3 regions of the Arthrobacter sp. alpha11c genome follow, and region 3 is predicted to be linked to each of the others. Evidence: riboswitches for the same ligand, from Rfam matches in the RefSeq annotation. Region 3 holds a riboswitch; each other region holds the start of a gene.
What was found. Region 3 has a riboswitch for cyclic di-AMP ahead of ACTAQJ_RS11775 (C40 family peptidase). Riboswitches for the same ligand answer to the same signal wherever they lie in the genome.
Positions count from the first base shown of each region.

Region 1 (4,346 bases), 220 kb from region 3:
GGCCTGGTGCTGATCGGCCTCGCCGGTACCGTCATCATCCGCCGGACCATGCGCCCGCTGGAGCAACTCTCGGAGGTTGCAACCAAAGTATCGCGCCTTCCCCTCGACGCCGGTGAGGTGGCACTCGCGGTGCGCGTACCGCCGTCGGCCTCCCATCCTGGAACTGAAGTGGGCAGCGTTGGCCACGCTTTAAACCAAATGCTCAACAACGTTTCCAGGGCCCTGGAAGCCCGTCAGGAGAGCGAAACCAAGGTCCGGCAGTTTGTTGCCGATGCCTCCCACGAACTCCGGACGCCGCTGACCGCCATCCGCGGATACACCGAGCTGCTTCGTATGACGGAGAACTTCACGGATGACGGCAGGAAGTCGCTGGCACGGGTCCAGAGCCAGTCTGAACGCATGACCACGCTTGTGGAGGACCTGTTGCTGCTGGCTCGCCTGGACGAAGGCCAGCCGCTGAAGGTCACGGATGTGGACCTGACGCAGCTGGTGATCGAGACCGTCAGCGACGAAAAGGTGATGGCACCGGACCACATCTGGAAGCTCCAACTCCCTGACGAGCCCATTACGGTGCGCGGGGACGCAACCCAGCTGCATCAGGTGTTGGCCAATCTGCTCTCCAACGCCCGCAAGCACACCGATCCAGGTACCACGGTGGTCACAGGCGTCACGCTTTCCGCGGACGGTAGCGCGGTGGTCACGGTCACTGACAACGGGCCTGGTATTCCTCTTGGGTTCCAAGGCCGTATTTTCTCGCGTTTTGCCCGGGCTGACGCGGCGAGATCAGGCTCGGAAGGAACCTCCGGATTGGGCTTGTCAATCGTCGAATCCATCGTCCAGGCGCATGGCGGAAGTGTGGAAGTAACGTCCCAGCCGGGACGCACGGAATTCGCTCTTCGCTTCCCCACAGCTTCGAACGAACGCATATAACGAATCAGGCAACATGACGCGCCGTGAACGTGATCTCTGTTACCCAAATGTGACTTAAGCCGAAACCTCCTGTACCTTCGAAAGGGTGGGTCGCCCCTAACTGGCCCACACCCGGGATGCGCCGAGCTCTGCCACTTCCCGGAGTTCCGTTCTCATTCGAGGCAGAGACGGGGGACCCAGAGTCTCCGGGCACAGTACTTTCCTTGCCCTTGGGGTGAAGCCGCAGCTACGCGCGCGGCCGGATGACCTCATCCGAACCCGACAGCTAACTCCGCAGGCGCTGAGAGGTAATCACACATGTCTGAATTCAACGATCAGACGCGCCCTTCCGCGCGTCACCGTGACGAACACAATGCTCCCCTGACGAAGTCGCAAACCGTTCTGAAGAACGCTGCACGCCGCGGCAAGACCGGGCAACGAATGTCCGTTGTTGCAGGAGTCGTTGCCGCAGCATTGGGCGTCGCATCGCTCGGCCAGGCCGCAAACGCCGCATTCAATCTCCCCGAAACGAGCCAGGCGTCCGAGACGCAGGCTACCGCCCAGATCAGCAACAAATCAGCGGAAATTTCTGCTTCTTTGGATGCCGCTGCCAAGAAGGGCGCAGCCGACAGGGCTGCCGCAGACCAAGCTGCCGCCGCACAAGCAGCTGCTGCCGAGAAGGCTGCGGCCGAGAAAGCCGCCGCCGACCAGGCTGCTGCCGCACAGGCCGCCGCCGAGAAGGCTGCCGCTGATGCAGCCGCCAAGCAGGCTGCCGATGCCGCCGCCGCTGCAGCCGCGGCCGCTGCCGCAGCTCCCAAGGCCGTGGACGATCCCGCTGCTGCCAAGGCATACGCCGCCAGCATCCTCGCCAACTACGGCTGGGGTCCGGGCGAAATGACTGCCTTGAACACCCTGTGGGAGAAGGAATCCAACTGGCGGACCACGGCGACCAACGCGTCCAGTGGTGCCTACGGAATCGTGCAGTCCCTGCCGGCTTCCAAGATGGCAACTGCCGGCGCTGACTGGGAGACCAACTACCAGACCCAGATCAAGTGGGGCCTGAACTACATCAAGGAACGCTACGGCTCCCCCTCGGCAGCCCTCGCCTTCCACCTGGCCAACAACTGGTACTAAGCCAACTCAATAGGCAGGTTTGAGCCCACCCCAGCGGGCTCAAACGTGCAGGGCCTGATTACCGCCCCGTTTTCCGCCGTCGCAGCAGTGATTACTGCAGCTAACGGCGGGAACCGGGGCGGTTTTCGCGTTCAGGTGACGACGACTTGCACCTGACGTTACGTCAGGACTTAGCGTTGTGCTCATGACGGGAACAAGAGGATCCGGACCGTGGAGCATCGGTGAGCTGGCCACAGCGTGTGGCGTCAGCGTGCGGACGCTCCACCACTACGACGAGATCGGGCTGCTGTCCGCAAGCCAAAGGACAGCGTCCGGTCATCGCCGGTATTCGGAGGGCGACCTTCGCCGGCTATACCGGATCAGATCGCTTCAGATGCTGGGCCTTCCGCTCGCGGCCATCGGCAAAGCGCTGCAAACCCCGGAGGATGATCTGGAGTCCCTTCGAGGCCTCCTCCAACAGCAGCTGGTCCATGTGCAGGAGCACGCCCGGCAACTCCAAGCGCTCCAAAACCGTTTGGGCGAGCTGTTGTCACGCATGGACGGACGCGCCATGCCCACCCCTGAACAATTCATGTCAACGTTGGAGATGATTACCGTGCTCGAAAACAACTTCACAGCCGAACAACGCCAGCAACTCGCGGACAAGCGGGAAGAACTCGGCGCAGAAAAAGTCGAAGCCGCCAAGCAGCAGTGGGCTGCCCTTGTGGAAGAAGGACTGGCACACGTCCAAGCCAAGACGCCCGTCACCGACCCCTCCGTCCACGAATGGGTACGCTCATGGGACGGCATCGGTTCAATGTTCCACTCCAGTGAGGACACCAAAGCCGCAGCGCGTGCAGCCTGGCAGGAAAACAGCAAGGCCATCAGCGCGGGACTGCCCTGGAGCGCTGAGCAGTTGGCCGGGCTGATGGCCTACCTGGAAAAGGCGCGCTCGGCTTTGTAAGCGAGACGGCCCTATGCTTCCGGTTCGGCCTCTGCCGCACCTCTAACGGCTGCGATGGAGGCAGCGACGTCACCTGCGTCGGTGGACCAGTTGCTCACCGAAATCCGGAGGATGTCACGTCCTCGCCATGAGGAACCCGACATCCACACGATCCCTTCGGCCATGAGCCGCTGAGTCACCCGGTGCGTGCGGTCATCACTGCCGAAGGAGACCGATACTTGGGTGAAAACGACGTCGTTCAGGATCTCCACACCCGGGATCTCCGCCAGGCCCTCCGCCAACGCGCGGGCGTTAGCCGCAAGCCTGTCCACCATGGCAATGACTCCGGACCGGCCCAACTGTCGGAGGGCAGCCCACACCGGGATGCCCCGGGCTCGGCGGGACAGTTCCGGAACTTTGTCGAACGGATCGCCCAGTCCGGTCTCCGTTGCAATGAGGTAGCTCGTATGGATGCTGAAGGCCCGTCTCAGAGCTTCCGGCCGGGACACGATGGCCAAGCCACAGTCGTACGGGACGTTCAATGTTTTGTGGGCATCGGTGGCCCACGAATCGGCCGCCTCTACTCCGGCCAGCCGCCCGCGCAGGTTCGGGCTGACCGCCGCCCACAACCCAAATGCGCCATCCACATGCACCCAGGCCTCGCGGTCATGGGCTACTGTGATGGCTTCGGACATCGGATCGAACGCTCCGGAATGCAGGTTGCCGGCCTGCAGGCACACGAGGGAAGGTCCAGGTTGTTCATCCATGGCATCCGCGAGGGCGTCCGGCAGGATCCTGCCTTGATCGTCCGTGTCCACAGGAACGCAGGCTCCCAGCCCCAGATAGCGCAGGGCAAGATCCACGGCTGCGTGCCGTTCCCGGCCGGCAAACGTTGTGATGAGCGGCGCCCCGGTCAGGCCAAGGTCCGCCAGGTCCCATCCTGCCTCGTCCATGAGGTATTGGCGCCCGGCGGCCAGGCCCGCGAAGTTGGCCGTTGTAGCGCCAGTGGTGAACCCGACGTCGGACCCTCGCGGAAGATCCAGTAACTCCAGGAGCCATGCCGCGGCAGATTCTTCGATCGCAGCGGCCGCGGGAGTCGCAAACCTGAGTCCGGCGTTTTGGTCCCATGCCGAGACAAGCCAATCTGCGGCCATGGCAGCGGGCAACGTTCCGCCCATGACCCAGCCGTAGAAGCGTCCGGACTGGATTGCCATCAACCCGGGCTCAGCCAATGCGGCGAGCTCATCTACTACGTCAGCAGCATCCGTTGCTTCATCGGGAAGGATCGAAAGAAGGGTCGAGGCGACCTGGTCGGCGTCGGATGTGGGCCGGACAGAACGGCTGGGCACCGACGCAAGCCAATCCGTAGCGTGCGCCATGG
Region 1 is NZ_CP196747.1:2,822,662-2,827,007, forward strand. Features, by position in the region: gene ACTAQJ_RS12745 (sensor histidine kinase) at 1-930, shown strand, start outside; cyclic di-AMP (ydaO/yuaA leader) riboswitch at 1,065-1,222, shown strand; gene ACTAQJ_RS12750 (aggregation-promoting factor C-terminal-like domain-containing protein) at 1,228-2,043, shown strand; gene ACTAQJ_RS12755 (MerR family transcriptional regulator) at 2,228-2,986, shown strand; gene ACTAQJ_RS12760 (pyridoxal phosphate-dependent decarboxylase family protein) at 2,998-4,346, opposite strand, start outside.
Region 1: linked by a shared signal. The riboswitch ahead of ACTAQJ_RS12750 (aggregation-promoting factor C-terminal-like domain-containing protein) and the one ahead of ACTAQJ_RS11775 (C40 family peptidase) in region 3 are both predicted to bind cyclic di-AMP.

Region 2 (4,346 bases), 670 kb from region 3:
TGGCGTGCTCAGCCTTGATGTGCTTGTCCTCGGTGTTCTCGCCCAAACGGTCGGCGCAATACAGCGGGACCGTTACGGTGGGGCATTTGGCGTGGGCCGGCAGCGCGCTGCTGACCGAACCAAGGAGACGCCCGACGAAGCCACCACGGCCACGGCTACCGAACACCAGGAGTGCAGCGTTCGCAGAGAGGTCAAGGAGGACACCCGCGGCATCGCCATTCTCCACTGAAGCATCGACGTCAATGTTGTAACTCGAGACCTTGTCCATGGCCTGCTTGACGATTGCTTCCGCGCCCTCGCGGATCACGGAATCGTCCACAGTGGCGTATCCGCCGTCGAGGCCGGATGCTGCGAAGATGGGCACCGAATAAGCCGTGACTATATGCAGGGGAAGTTGGCGCCGTTCCGCCTCACGCGCAGCCCATACAAGGGCGCATTGACCATGCTCGGAACCGTCCACTCCGACGACGATTCCGCCAGGCGTCACAGCCTGGTCCTCGCCGTCCCGTGGTTCTTCAATGTGTCTGCCGTGCTGGTCCATGGGGCCCGCCTCTCCACCTACTGCTTGATGTTCCGGCCATTCTGCCAGAGGTTCTCCGTACCGGTGTTCCCTTGCTGGTGTGCAACCAATAGCCGGGGCCGAAGAAACCCGCGGGGTTCTCCTTCCAATGCCCACTATTCTCGGTTGGCAATGCCGAATCAAGGCGACTATGGGCTATGTGGATAACGGTCCGGGCTCGGTTTTCGGCACGCTCACCGCTCTCCGGATTGCGCTGCGGATGAACATCCAAAACACGCTGTCGCGGAGGCTATCCATGGCAGAAAAAGTTCGGTAGTGTTCGAGTCACCGAATGGCCGGCAAAAGTGTCCTAGGACACAACCCGGCCATTTATTTGCGGCCGCTTGGGGAACTCGGACGCGATCCCACGCGCTGCCGAAAGGCACACACGTCAAGGAGGAACCCAAGCAGTGTCACTCACTCCTGATTCCGTCACGGAACGGACAACTACCGTGGTGATCGGCACCGGTCTCTCCGGTCTGGCTGTTGCCAGCGAGCTCAGCCGCTATGGCGTAGGTTCCATCGTGCTGGATGGCTTTGGCGCTTTATCGACCACCGGACCAGTTGTCCACACGGGAATGCTTCAGCGCTGCGACGCAGCAGACCCCGCGGCAATGCAGGAACGCAACGAGATCCTGCGCCATTTGCGCAACTACGCCGCCAGCCATCACCTGGATGTCCGCACCACCACACGCGCTGTTCGTCTGGACTTCCTGGGTGGCGACTCGTCCTTGCAGCTTGGATATGGGCCCGTCGCGAGCCTGAACACAGCCGGAATGAAGGCTGGGCTGAGCGTTTATGGCCCCCTTGAATCCACCCCACGGCAATGGGCCGTGCATACAGCCAGCGGAGTTCTCCTGGCAGACCACATCGTGGTGACGCGCTGTGCCCAGAGCCAACTGCGCCGAATGCTTGCCGACCTGGGAATCGCCATAGGCCAGAACCTTGTGACAGCCATGCGTGCCGTCGGGATGCACTTGGTGGGCGTTGGGGAACTTATTACACCCACGCCCAAGGAAGTACTACGGCAAGCCAAGGCAGTGGGGCAAGCGATCTCATCCAAGGTTGCCCTCCCGGCCGGGCCCGGCATCGCCCTCGCCTAGAACCCCTTGCCTGGAAACTCGGCTGAGAAACCGTCGAGCAAACCGGACCCTGTTCCTAAAACGAACAAAAGTTAACTCAGAAGGCCGGTACCCCCGAAGACGTTAGTCCTCGAAGGCACCGGCCTTTGAGTTGGAGCGTGATGCTTAGGCGCCAGCGCGTACGTACGTGATGGGGCCGGTTGCGGTGAGCCAGCTGATCGGGTGGATGCCCGTCTGGTTGCCGTTGATGCCACCGCTGATGGCCTGGCCGTTGCCGATGTAGATGGCAACGTGGCCGGACTGGACGATCATGTCGCCGGGCTGGGGGTCGCTGACAACCTTGCCGTAGTTCAGGAACTGCATGGGTGCGAGGTCGCCAACCGGGATGCCTGCGGAGCCGAGGGCCCTTTCCACCATGGCGGTGCAGTCCTGCACGATGCCGATCTGGGCGTAAGCCGAGGCGACCATAGCGGCGTTGACGCCACCAACAGCCGGAGCTGCAGCAGCAGGCGCGGCTGCCACCGGAGCGGTAGCCGTGGTGGTTGCAGCGGCCTGGACGGTAGCCGTTGCGGCCTTCTTGGCAACCGGGGCCGGAGCAACGGGGGCCGGCTTTTCAATAACGGGAGCCGCTACGGAAGCAACCGCGGGGCGCTCGAAGTTGATGGTGGCCGTGGATGCGGCCGTAACAACCTTGGTGGGACCCTCAGTGACGGTCTCGGCGACAGTAGCAGGGCTGGAGTCGCGCTGAACGGGGGTCTCTGCAGCGTGGGCAGCGATGGAACCCGTCAGGACGAGGCCTGAAGCTGCTGCGATGACAGCGGCTTGGCGACCTGCGCCGGATGCGTTGCTGGCAACAGCCTTGGAGATGGAGATGAACGGATTAGGACGTACGCTGTCCGCCTTACGACGGCCGCGAAGAATGCGTGAAGACATGAAAGAGCCTCTCCCGATGCCTGCGAGGTTAGCTGTCGGATTCGGATGGGAGTCACCCGGCCACTATCCCCCGCTGTGCAGCGGAAGCTTCGTGACTTCACCCCAAGGCGCGCTCTTAAAGCGGGCCAAAATGGGTTCCCCGTCTCTGCCGTAGGTTTGTCTGCGAACGGATTCCGGACTGCGGCAGAGCTAGGCAATCAGCCCGGAAATGCCCGTTACGTGGAACAGGCACAGGTACAACCGTACGGGAAGATCACCTCAAAGTCACATTTACGTAACGAGAAGTTCAGTTTTGGCGTGTCGTGGTGACCATTTCGAGATCTTCGCAAGTATGTAGAAAACCCTGCTATTCCGGGGAATTTTCGTCATCCGCGTCGTTGGGAGCCGCTAGTTTCTTGCGGGCTGTAACAGCGAGGAAGATCACGAGACCGATCGCCACCACAGCGAGGCCAACGATGCTCCAGGGGAAGGGTTGGGAAGCTGCCGGAGCCGGCTCAGTATTTTCCGTACCGGGGGCTGCTGTGCCCGCCGTCGGAACAGCAGCCGAAGCCGAGGGGGAGGCGCCTGCTGAGCCGCTCGCCGTCGTCGTGCTTGTCCCGGAAACTGTGAACTTGAAGGTTCCCTCGATCGGGTGGGAGTCTGAACTGACCACGCGCCACACCACCGTGTATTCCCCGGCTGGAGCGCCCGGGCGCAGCTTCTGGACAGCCATGTTGTCGATGATTTCCACTGCGCCATCTGCCCAGTTTTCGCCCCCAGCGGTGACAGTCACGCCCGAACCGATGGCAAGCGGCCGGTTGTTGAACGTGATGGACACCGACGCCGGCACTTCAGCCACCCTGGCACCGTTGGCCGGAGTTGTTGATTCGGCGACGTCATGCGCGGAGGCCGGAGCGACTCCCAGCAGCAACGCGGAAGCGAAAGCGAGAGCGGCTACGACGGCGGCCAGAAGCGGGCGGCTGGTACGCATGGGGCGGTTTCTCCTAGTGTTGGCTTCCTTACAGACTAGGCGAATCGTCCCAACGCCCCACATCAGCGGGCATAGGATTTGAGAGCAAACTCCCCCGATCCCCGGAGACCTTCATGCTTAAACAAGGTTCTGCAATCGACCGCTACTTCAAGATCTCCGAGCGCGGGTCCACATACTCGCGGGAAATACGTGGCGGCTTCGCGACCTTCTTCGCCATGAGCTACATCGTGGTGCTGAACCCGCTGATCCTCTCCGGGGCAGACTCGAGCGGGGCGTCGCTCGGTTTCACGGCCGTAGCGGCCACCACTGCGTTCGTGGCGGGCATCCTCACCATCCTCATGGGCGCCTGGGCCAAGCACCCCTTCGCCGTCGCAACGGGCCTGGGAGTGAACGCGTTCGTGGCCGTGACGGTTGCCTCCCACCCGGAGCTGACCTGGCCGGACATGATGGGGCTCGTGGTGCTTTCGGGTGTCACCATGCTCATCCTGGTACTCACCGGATTCCGCACGGCCGTATTTAGGGCCGTCCCGGAAGCGCTCAAGACGGCGATCGTAGTAGGCATTGGCCTCTTCATCGCCTTGATCGGCCTGGTCAACGCCGGTTTTGTCCGACGTATCCCGGATGCGGCCGGCACCACGGTCCCGCTCGGCCTTGGCGTGGATGGCAAGCTGATGGGCTGGCCCACTTTGGTGTTCGCTGTCGGCCTGATCCTGACCATCGCGTTGGTGGTGCGGAAGGTCCGCGGCGCAATCCTGATCGGCATCGTGGTGTCCACCGCCCTGGCCGCCATCCTCGAATTCAC
Region 2 is NZ_CP196747.1:3,271,462-3,275,807, forward strand. Features, by position in the region: gene ACTAQJ_RS14950 (universal stress protein) at 1-541, opposite strand, end outside; gene ACTAQJ_RS14955 (FAD-binding protein) at 970-1,662, shown strand; gene ACTAQJ_RS14960 (NlpC/P60 family protein) at 1,807-2,574, opposite strand; cyclic di-AMP (ydaO/yuaA leader) riboswitch at 2,578-2,746, opposite strand; gene ACTAQJ_RS14965 (copper resistance CopC family protein) at 2,921-3,544, opposite strand; gene ACTAQJ_RS14970 (NCS2 family permease) at 3,658-4,346, shown strand, end outside.
Region 2: linked by a shared signal. The riboswitch ahead of ACTAQJ_RS14960 (NlpC/P60 family protein) and the one ahead of ACTAQJ_RS11775 (C40 family peptidase) in region 3 are both predicted to bind cyclic di-AMP.

Region 3 (4,346 bases):
TGAAGAAGAGAACATCGTGGCTCTTCGCGCACGCATTGCGGAGCGTCTGCGGCACTCGGGTCCCACGGTTTCCCAGACCATTGGACGCATGGAACGCGATGGCCTGGTGATTGTGTCCAACGACCGCCACCTGGAGCTGACCGAAGCCGGGCGCAAGCGGGCCACCGAAGTCATGCGGAAGCACCGCCTTGCCGAGAGGCTCCTGGCCGACGTCATTGGTCTGGACTGGGCGTACGTTCATGACGAAGCATGTCGCTGGGAGCATGTCATGAGCGAACGGGTGGAACGCCGGCTCTATGAGTTGTTGGAGCACCCCACCGAGTCACCGTATGGCAACCCCATCCCGGGTTTGGAAGCGCTTGGCGGCCTCGCCAGCCAGCCCCTTGCCCGCTTGGACGTGAACCTGCTGCATGCGATGGACGGGTACGCTGCCGATTCACGCGTAGTGGTCAGCCGCCTTGCTGAACCCATCCAGGTTGAGCCCGAGCTCCTCACCCAGCTCGACGAAGGCGGAATTCGTCCTGGCGCAACTGTCTCCTTGGAACGGGTGGGGGAGTACATCTCCGTCCGCGTTCCCGGCATTGAAGGAGCGCTGGAGCTGCCTCCCGAGGTAGCTGCGCACGTCTTCGTCGCCGTCAGCTGACTCTGACTTTCCCTCTGACCGCGGGGAGTGTCAGATCTCACTTTGGGATGGTCGGCGCGCGTGTGACCTGCGGATTTCCGCGACTGATGATATGGGGGCCACCCACAACACGGTCGTTTGGAAAGATAACGAATTTATTACTGCGGGCTTTAATCACCTATAGTTATCTACTAGCGCCGATACCAAAGCGTTACCTGATCTGGAGCCGAGCTCTGCCAGCAGATCAGGTGTGTCATCAACTACTGGCAGAGGCGGGGGAACCACAAGCGGCTGCCTAAAGAAGCAGCCTTGGGGTGAAGTCCGCAGCAGAAGTGCCTACTAACGCAAGTCCTCCCGGGGATACCTGTGTGCCGTTTGCGCTTCGTGCGGACCGGGTCTTTGAACTCTCTGACCCGAATCCGACAGCTAACTTCGCAGGCTTTCCAGAGAGGAACAGAGTTTGACATCGCAGAACGTCAGGGGCCGCCGCCGCGCGTCCGGCCCCGCTGCTGAGCTACGGCCAGCCCGCGCCGCAATGGAGATCCGGCCACGCGACACCCCGCGTCAGGTGCGCCGCCGTAAGAGCCCGTTGCGCCAGGTAGCCGACTTCGCCGCAGCCAGTGGTGTCGGGCAGAAGGCCGGTGTCGCGCTTGCCGCCACCGGACTTGCCCTGACTGTAGGCCTGCCTGCCACAAGCCCCGTCATGGCCACGTCCGAGTCCGGACAGGCCGAGGCGGCCCTCTCCGTGCCCGGTGGCAGCCAACCGGAAGTTTCTGCAGCAGCCTCTGCCAAAATTGATTTCAGTCGTGCAGCAGTCGCTACCGCCGCTGATCCTGACGGCAAGCTCAAGCAGTTGCTGAGCGCCCAGTCAGCGGGGAGCATCCAGCGCGCCTCCTCACTTGGCACCTTGGGAAGTCCGCTGGACAAGCTGGTCACGGCATCACCGTTTGGCTACCGTGTCAGCCCCCTTACCGGCGGCACCGGTGACTTCCACCGTGGCCAGGACTTCGTGGCCCAGTGCGGAACCGCCGTTCACGCGGCGGCCGCAGGCAAGGTCACGTTCGCTGGGTGGCATGAGTACGGCGGAGGCAACCGCGTGGTGATTGATCACGGCAACGGCCTCGAGACCACGTATAACCACCTGTCGTCCTTCAACGTCAAAGTGGGACAGACTGTCAGCCGCGGCGATACGGTCGCGCTGAGTGGCACCACAGGAGCTTCTACGGGCTGCCACCTCCACTTCGAGGTCCAGGTAAACGGCGAGGTCGTAGATCCCATGGGCTGGCTCTGAGCCAGTTGATGGTTGCCTCTCGCATCCATGACACGCCCCGTGACCTGAATGTGACATTCACGAACATCTGTTGTACCGTCTAAAGCGCATCGGCTTTTTAGGGGGCCGATGCACTTGAGTGGATTGCCTAGCTCTGCCACCACTCGAGGTCCGTTCGCAAAAATCGTCTGGCAGGGGCGGGGGAACCAATTTTGGTCTTCGAGTCAGAAGACCTTGGGGTTAAGTCGCAAAAGCTTCCTTGAAGCCGCGCGGCCGGATGACTCCCATCCGAATCCGACAGCTCACCTCGCAGGCATTGGGAGAGGCTACCTTCGTGTCATCACGCACTACCCCTGCGCGCCATCGCGCCGAATTGGTTCGCACGAACCCGTTGAACACCCTTTCCAAGGCTGTCTCAACCAATGCAGGCACCGTAGGCCGCCAAGCCGCCGTTCTGGCCGCAGCCTCGGGGCTCGTTCTCAGCGTTGGACTCCCGGCCCAGGCCGCTGACACCGACGTTTCCAAGTCGGAATCCTCCAGCACCCAGCAGTTGGTCGCCACCGCAGTTGTTACCGCGGAGCCCACCGCAACCGTTTCCTTCGAGAGCCCCGTTGTGGCTACCAAGGAAGCTCCCAAGGTTCAGCGGGCCTCCCAGCGCACGGCAACCGAAGACCAAGCGAACGGCACCCTCGGTGCCCTGTCCTCCAAGGCCAAGGATGCCGCTTCAAGCGCGGCAGCCTCAGGACTTGCAGCAATTGCCTACACCGGCATCGGCCACCCCTACGTTTGGGGCGGCACTTCCCCCAACGGCTGGGACTGCTCCGGATTTACCCAGTGGGTTTACGCCCAGGCCGGCATCAGCATCCCCCGCGTCAATGCCTGGACGGTCATGACCCCCACCAGCACCCCTGCGCCTGGCGACCTCGTCGTGCAGAACGGCGGAGCCCACGTGGGCATCTACGTCGGTAACGGCATGATGATCAGCGCTTTGAACCCCAGCCAGGGCACGCTCCTGCACTCCGCGGCCTCCACCGGCACGTCCTCGTTCTACACCCTCCGCTAGAAAATCCCATTCGGGGTAAGCCAGCATGCCCCCCAAGTGCTGGCAGCCCATAACCCGCGTGCGACCCCACCGTGCGCGGATACGAAAAGAGAGTAATCATGACCAGTGCAAACAAGGTTGCACGGCATAGAGCTGAGGCCCCCAAGACCAGCTCACTTGCCGTCATTGCAAAGGCTGTCAGCGACAACGCCGGTGGCGTTGGCCGTCAGGCAGCAGTGATCGCAGCTGCGTCGGGCCTTGTCCTGACCAGCGGCGTTGCTGCAAATGCTGCGGACACCAACGTCCAGCGCGAATCTACGTCTGCGTCCACCCTTGACGTGCAGTCGGTTGCCCAGGCCACCATTGCTGCCGATTCCAGCGTTGCCATTTCCTACGAGCGCCCCGTGGTCAAGACTGTGGAAGCCCCCGCTCCCGTCGTCGAGAAGGCACCTGCCAAGGAAGCTCCGGCTGCCGGCGGCACCGCTACTTTGGCGGTCAACACTGATGCGTCCGCGGCCAAGGCGCCTGCTGCGTCCAGCGGCCTCGGTGCGGCTATCGCTGCAGCGGCCTACGCTCAGCTCGGCGTCACGCAGGACTGCACCATGCTGGTGACCAACTCGCTGGCCGCCGTCGGTATTCACTTCCACGATTGGCCGGCCGGCTACCTCTCCCTCGGCCGCACGGTCAGTGCAGCTGAAGCCCAGCCTGGCGATCTCGCTTACTATGCCAACGGTGGCTACGGCGGAATGGCACACATCGCTGTTTACGTCGGCAACGGCATGGCAGTCCACGGTGGATGGAACGGATCCACCACGGCACTGTTCAGCGTGAACGTTGGCTCCGGCCCCGTTTTCATCCGCGTCAACGGCTGATCAAATACTCCACGGAACACCCCGCAGGCTCAGGCCGGCGGGGTGTTCCGCTTTAACCACGGGGTGTCCCGCACATGAACTTTCGCCAACACCGCAGGTGAAACGGCGGAAAAATTCGTTGATATGGCATATAAGTGCTTACCCTTGTGTTGTCGATCCACAGCCCGTACAAGCAGAGGGCAGCCGGCCCTCGTGCCCCTGACGGGTGCGGCCGTGAAGAGGTACGTGCATGCGCACACTCGTTCTGAATGCTGGATATGAACCGCTGGCGGTAGTAACCTTCCGCCGGGCGCTGGTCCTTGTGCTGACTGGAAAAGCTAGCGTGGTGGCCGAAGACGACGAGCCTGTCGTCGGGCCACAGGAGGTTCTCGGAAGACCATCCGTGATTCTTCTCAATCGCTACATCCGGCCCCGGTACAACAGGATCACTGCCGTGAGCCGCCGCGGGGTACTCCGCCGCGACGGCCATCGCTGCGCCTATTGCGGGAAAACAGCCCACACCATAGACCACGTCCACCCCAAATCCAGGGGCGGCGCGGA
Region 3 is NZ_CP196747.1:2,602,541-2,606,886, reverse strand. Features, by position in the region: gene ACTAQJ_RS11785 (iron-dependent transcriptional repressor DtxR) at 1-643, shown strand, start outside; cyclic di-AMP (ydaO/yuaA leader) riboswitch at 847-1,076, shown strand; gene ACTAQJ_RS11780 (M23 family metallopeptidase) at 1,083-1,913, shown strand; cyclic di-AMP (ydaO/yuaA leader) riboswitch at 2,059-2,222, shown strand; gene ACTAQJ_RS11775 (C40 family peptidase) at 2,227-2,955, shown strand; gene ACTAQJ_RS11770 (NlpC/P60 family protein) at 3,054-3,806, shown strand; gene ACTAQJ_RS11765 (HNH endonuclease) at 4,036-4,346, shown strand, end outside.